Regions from separate parts of the Colwellia sp. M166 genome, predicted to be linked through region 1. Evidence: predicted binding sites of a transcription regulator. Region 1 holds the regulator's gene; each other region holds the start of a gene.

Region 1 (2,281 bases):
CACTACCAATGTTCAATGCGGCAACAACATTGCCGTTATCAGGCCATAAATGTTCTTTGACTAATAAAACAGGGCATGGACATTTTCGTAAAATATGCCAATCGGTAGGAGTGAAAATAACCGACTTAAGTTTGTCGTGTTGGTGTGTACCTTTAATAACTATGTCATAGCCATGTTTTAAAACTTGGTTAATGATTTGCTCAAATGGGCGGTTATGCCAAATAACTTGACAGTCAATACTGATTTCGCCGGTATTGAGTTCTGAAAGAATGGATTGTAACCATTGTGTTCTGTCATTTATTACCGATTGACGCATGGCTTCACGCTCATCGCTTGATAGCATGGTAGTCATTTCATAAGAAAAATCATATATGGTCAAAAATGCGGTAATGCTAGCGCCGGTTTTACGTGCAAGTTCGATGGCACGTTTTAACGCTTTTTGATCTTCAGTTGTTGGATCAACAACCGCGAGTATTTTTTGATACTTTTCCATAGTTAATTCCTTTATCAATTACCTACTGTACTTATAACAATAGTCTACTTTGTAACAATAATAGTTGTTTTAAATCAAATTATTATCGTGTCAAATATAAATGGTATTTCACGCTAAGCATAGCGTGAAATACCTGAATAAGGAAGTTTATGATGTTAGGTGAGAAAATTAAATTAGAGTGCTGCGCACTCGTTTAATTTATTAATATCTAGAATAATAATTAACTTACCATCGACTTGAATTAAGCCATTCTTATGGAAGCGATTAAGCAGACGGCTAATCGTTTCAACGGTTAAACCAATATAATTGCCAATATCACTGCGAGTCATTGATAAACGAAACTCAGAAGCTGATAAGCCACGAGCATGATAACGACTGCTTAATGCACTGATAAATGTTGCTAAGCGTTGCTCAGCATTCTTCCGATTCAGTAAGGTTAACATTTCTTGATCTTCACGAATTTCTGTACTCATCATACGCAAAATTTGTTTCTTTAATTTTGGCATCGTATTAGACAGAGCGTCGAGGGTGTTATAAGGAATTTCACAAACCATAGAGGTTTCTAAAGCCTTAGCAAAACTTGGATGCTCTGATTCTGCGATCGCATCAAAGCCAAGTAAGTCGCCAGCTAAATGAAAGCCAGTAATTTGCTCTTCACCTTGTTCGTTGACGGTATAGGTTTTAAATGTACCTGAACGAATAGCATAAAGGGCGTGCATAGGCTGACCATCATTGAAGATTTGCTCACCTTTATGAATAGGTCGTTTACGGTCGATGATATTGTCGAGCGTATCGAGCTCTTTATCATTAAGAGAAAATGGCAAGCATAGTTCGCTGATACTGCAATTTTGACAGTGAATATGTTGCTGACCTGTGCATGATTTTTGACTCATAATAACCTATAGCTTTTTTTGGCTTTTTAATGACTAGGATCATATTAGATGTATTATAAATATGCAATAAGTATAGTGTAAAAGCCATAAAAAATAACTGAAATGGCGGCTAACTTCCTGAATAATGCATTACTCAGCAATGACTTAATGCTGATTGTGCCTAATGATACTGAAAGTAAAGCAGGTAAAGTGCCAAGTCCAAAGAAAAACATGATCAGAGCGCCATTAATTGCATCGGCACTAGCCAAAGCCCAAGTTAGAGTTGAATACACTAGCCCGCAGGGTAGCCAGCCCCATAATGCGCCTAAAGCGAAAGCGCTGTTAATATTTTTAATCGGAATGAATTTTTTTGTTTTTGGTGAGATATGACGCCAAAGGTTTTTGCCTAAATGCTCAACATGACTTAACCACATTAACCATTGTCCTAGATATAAACCTAATAGGATAAGGAAAATACCCGCAATGGTTTTCAGTAATGAAACAGGCAAACCAATTTCTTTTGTTGCCATTGAGCTGGTGAAGGCGACTAGAGCACCAATCACACTATAAGAAGCAATACGGCCAAAATTATAGGCAAAGATAATAACGTATTTTTTCTGTTGAGAGGCATCTGATATCGCGGTGGTTAGCATAGTACTGATACCACCACACATCACCACACAATGCCCTGAGCCCAGCAAGCCAATAATAAAAGCAGAAAAAAAATCAAGGCTCATAAAACTACTTTTTAACCTGATTACTTATTACTATTTTGTCTTTCTGCACTTTATTTTCATTAGGTACGCAATTTGTTGCTGTTGAGCTTTTGTTATTATCCTTAGCGGCTTTATCATTGTCATCATCAAATAAAATACTCATGCCTTGCTTTTCCAAGTCATCAAATTGCTCGGTTTTG
Region 2 (2,281 bases), 1.6 Mb from region 1:
ATTACTCATCCATTAGTGGGAGATCCTGTTTACGGCGGTCGTCCGCGTCCACCAAAAAATGCTTCGGAAGAATTGCGTGAAATGCTACGCCAATTTAAGCGCCAAGCATTACATGCGGCAATGTTATCTTTATATCATCCTATAACCGGTGAGCAAATGACCTGGCATGCTGATATTCCTGACGATATGGTGGCACTGACTAACATTTTACGTGCAGATACTAAAAGTAATTTAAGTGATAGTGACTACTAAATTACCTGATAACATAATGTTTATTAAATGGCCAACCGATAATGTGTTGGCCTTTACTACCAATAGATTACCATCACCTAGCCCATTATCTGTTCGCAAATCACAATATTTACTATCAAGTACCGCGAATACACAAGATGAGCACTCAGCATTTTCTGCTTTTAACTTAGGCGATCATGTCGGTGATTGTGCTGAAGATGTTGCTTTTAATAGAATATCTCTACTTCAATATTTGCCTAAACAAACAAAAATTCAATGGTTTGAACAAGTTCATGGCAATCATGTCGCTGAAATTCTTGATTATGAAAATAAAACTATCATTGCTGATGCTGCTATAACACGTAACAAACATATTGCTCTGGCAATAATGACCGCTGATTGTTTGCCTATTTTATTGTCGAATCAAGAGGGCAGTGAGGTTGCTGCTATTCACGGTGGTTGGCGCCCTTTATCGACAAATATTATTGAGCAAACTATTGCACAAATGCATAGTTCGCCAAGTGATATTATTGCTTGGATGGGGCCTTGTATTGGGGCTAAGAAATTTGAAGTTGGCCAAGCGGTAAAACAGACGTTTTGTGAAATTTACACACCTTTTTCTGCTGCATTTTCTCCTTGCGAATCCGTGACTAGTGATTCTAAAATACCGAAATATTGGGCTGATTTACAGCTTATCGCCAAGTTACAATTGTTAACCTTAGGAGTTAACAATATTATACAGTTGAGCGAATGTACCTATAGTAATCAAACAAAATATTATTCTTATCGTCGAGATAAAAAAACCGGACGTATGGCTAGCGTTATATGTTTAAATCCTACTTAGCTTCCCTAGTTTTTAATACTTTTTTTTGCGCTAAATCAAAAGTTAAAGCACCATTTCCTTGAAAATGTTGATGGCTGTCCTTATAACATAGATAACTAAACTGTAAGCCCAGTAATATGGCATTAGGAGAACGTTAATGCGTTTAGAACGATTTACCCAAACTTTTCAAATAGCAATATCTGATGCGCAATCCATCGCATTAGGTAAAGATCATCAATTCATTGAACCTGTACATTTAATGCTTGCGTTGTTAAATCAAAATGCGAGCAGTATTATTCCATTATTAAAAAGTGCCGGTATTAATGTCCGAACACTAAGAACGCAAGTAGAAACGGCAATAGCTGAATTAGCGCAAGTATCAGGCACTGGAGGAGAAGTGCAGCTATCGTCTGCAATGGGCAATATTTTAAATCTTTGTGACAAGTTTGCGCAAAAGCATGGTGATAAATTTATTTCTTCTGAAATATTCGTTTTGGCAGCGTTACAGGATAAAGGTAAGTTAGGCCAAATTCTAAAAGGTTTAGGCGCAAATGAGCAACGAATTCAAGATGCAATAGTTCACATTCGAGGTGGAAAAAAAGTCGACAATGAAAATGCTGAAGAAGCCCGTCAAGCTTTAGAAAAGTATACCGTTGATTTAACCGAAAGAGCAGAGCAAGGTAAGTTAGATCCTGTTATTGGTCGTGATGATGAAATCAGGCGTACCATTCAAGTATTACAGCGTCGTACTAAAAATAACCCGGTATTGATTGGACAGCCTGGGGTGGGTAAAACTGCAATTGCAGAAGGTTTAGCACAACGTATTGTTGATCATGAAGTACCCGAAGGCATTCGCAATAAACGTGTGTTGTCACTTGATATGGGGGCGCTTGTTGCGGGCGCAAAATATCGTGGAGAATTTGAAGAGCGCCTTAAAGCGGTACTTAATGAGCTAAGTCAACTTGACGGTCAAGTGATACTCTTCATTGATGAGCTTCATACCATGGTCGGTGCCGGTAAAAGTGATGGTGCGATGGATGCTGGTAATATGTTGAAGCCAGCCTTAGCGAGAGGCGATTTACATTGTGTTGGCGCAACGACATTAGATGAATATCGCCAATATATTGAAAAAGATGCCGCTTTAGAGCGACGCTTTCAAAAAGTATTGGTAGATGAACCTAGTGTTGAAGATACTATTGCTATATTACGTGGCCTTAAAGAGCGCTA
Region 3 (2,281 bases), 600 kb from region 1:
CTCAAAGCGAGTGATTATTTGGAAGCATAATTTATAACTCAACTTTTAATTGAAACAGGCGCTGTTCAGCGCCTTTTTACATGAAGCTACGTTAACTGCTGTTTAATCAAACATGGTTTTCACTTGCGCTACAAGCTCATTGAACTCGGCAGTTTGCAAAAAGTCCACATCGGGTAAAATACCTTTGGTGACATAGCTTTTTAGTAAAATATCGCGTGTAGAAGCACTTTTAAATATTTCATGATAAATTGCTCCCGCGCGAATAAAGTCAAGATAATGCGCTTCTTTAGGCAGTAAAGTTAAGTCACTCCAAGAAGTAACTAATTCGGTAAACTCTGCAGGAAAGTCCCAAGCTTTAGTCACTTCACCGCCAATTTTATTAGCAAGATTTATGATCGCTTGTTGTAAAAATATCGGCTTGGCAAACACCTCAGGATGGTTTTCTGCCTCGGTTAAAATCGGTAAAGCACCAATATTATGAATCAGCGCGGCTAATGTAAGGGTATCAAGTGTAAATGCGGTATGTTTATTTTTTTGTAAATACCGTGTCATAAGAGCTATTGCAATAGAAGCAACATCGACAGTTTTCCGCCATGTTATATGCATATATTCAGAAACTACTTCGTTATTTGAAATAAACATCTGTTCAACCGCCATTGCCGTGGCAATGCTTTTAATCTGTCTAAGACCAATGCGCGTAACCGCTTGAGTTACCGATTCAACCTTAACGGCTCGACCAAAGACGACACTATTAGCTACTTTTAGTATACCTAACGATAATGCTGGGTCTTGGGCTATAATATCGCTCATTTTTCCTAAATCGATATCGGGGTCATCTGCTGCTTTCCTAACTTTTAGCGCTATTGCAGGCAAGGTTGGTAGTACTAATGCATCTTGTTTAATTTTTTCGACAAGTATGGTGTAAAGTGCATTTTCTGCGCTCATAAAAGTCCTTTGTTATAGTGTTGTAATATACATAAAGCTAGCACAAAATATTGAAATTTCAGTAATTAAAAGTTTATTTGTAATGTTTTTTCGTTTTTAACAATAGGCGCCAAAGTAGTAAAGAGCTCAGTAACTAAAAACTAGCGACAAAGTCATTGATTAAGATCAAGCTTTGACAACAAAAACCAACACTAAAAACGAGATTAAATTATAATTCGCGGCCAATTTTACTACCCTGACTGTTGATATGCTAAAGCCTGAATTACTCTCTCCCGCGGGAAGCCTGAAAAATATGCGCTACGCTTTTGCCTATGGTGCCGATGCGGTATACGCAGGCCAGCCTAGGTACTCACTAAGAGTTCGCAACAACGAATTTAGCTTAGAAAACATCAAAATTGGTATTGATGAAGCACATGCTTTAGGTAAAAAATTCTATTTGGTCAATAACATTGCCCCACACAACAGCAAATTAACCACTTTTCTTCGTGATATAAAACCTGTAATTGCCATGGGACCTGATGCGTTAATTATGTCTGATCCAGGCTTGATTATGATGGTACGAGAAAACTTTCCTGATATGCCTATTCATCTATCAGTGCAAGCTAATGCGGTAAACTGGTCAACAGTAAAATTTTGGTATCAACAAGGCATTGAACGTGTGATTCTTTCCCGCGAACTCTCACTTGATGAAATTGAAGAAATACGCTTTCGCTGTCCAGAGGTAGAGCTAGAAGTTTTTGTCCATGGCGCACTGTGTATGGCCTATTCTGGTCGTTGCTTATTATCAGGTTACATGACTAAGCGGGATCCGAATCAAGGTACTTGTACTAACTCTTGCCGCTGGAAGTATGACAGTCATCCAGCAAAAGAAACCGAAACCGGTGACATTATTGCCAAGCAGCCTGCCGAGATATATCTGCCGGAACAAAAACCATTTGAAGACGTGGTGTTATTACAAGAGCAAGGCCGCCCAGGTGAATATATGCCGGCTTTTGAAGATGAACACGGCACATACATCATGAATTCAAAAGACTTACGTGCTGTCGAGCATGTAGAGCGCTTAGTAAAAATGGGTGTGCATTCGTTAAAAATTGAAGGCCGTACTAAATCATTTTACTATTGTGCTCGTACTGCACAAATTTATCACCAAGCGATGTTAGATGCGGTAGATAACAAACCCTTTAATCAACATTTAAATAGCGATTTAGAGCATTTAGCACATCGGGGTTATACTGAAGGCTTTTTAAAGCGTCATCGCCCTAGTGAAACACAAAATTATGATTACGGTTATTCCAAAAGTGATACTCAACAATTTGTCGGCGAAGTTATCGGCCGT

Evidence for each region. Region 1 encodes FNR, which switches genes on or off when oxygen is low (the NO sensors DNR and NnrR bind a similar motif). Its sites were predicted from a motif close to TTGATCTAGATCAA; they were not measured.
Region 2: the regulator FNR is predicted to act here: its motif matches at 1,101-1,114, upstream of clpB (ATP-dependent chaperone ClpB).
Region 3: the regulator FNR is predicted to act here: its motif matches at 1,101-1,114, upstream of yegQ (tRNA 5-hydroxyuridine modification protein YegQ).

The regions. Positions count from the first base shown of each region.
Region 1 covers NZ_CP040755.1:4,275,209-4,277,489, forward strand. Annotated here, with positions in the region: gene uspE (universal stress protein UspE) at 1-493, opposite strand, end outside; gene fnr (fumarate/nitrate reduction transcriptional regulator Fnr) at 667-1,386, opposite strand; gene FGD67_RS19325 (sulfite exporter TauE/SafE family protein) at 1,440-2,102, opposite strand; gene ccoS (cbb3-type cytochrome oxidase assembly protein CcoS) at 2,107-2,281, opposite strand, start outside.
Region 2 covers NZ_CP040755.1:980,389-982,669, reverse strand. Annotated here, with positions in the region: gene rluD (23S rRNA pseudouridine(1911/1915/1917) synthase RluD) at 1-252, shown strand, start outside; gene pgeF (peptidoglycan editing factor PgeF) at 242-1,075, shown strand; gene clpB (ATP-dependent chaperone ClpB) at 1,212-2,281, shown strand, end outside.
Region 3 covers NZ_CP040755.1:3,673,438-3,675,718, reverse strand. Annotated here, with positions in the region: gene rdgC (recombination-associated protein RdgC) at 1-30, shown strand, start outside; gene FGD67_RS16625 (HDOD domain-containing protein) at 103-945, opposite strand; gene yegQ (tRNA 5-hydroxyuridine modification protein YegQ) at 1,193-2,281, shown strand, end outside.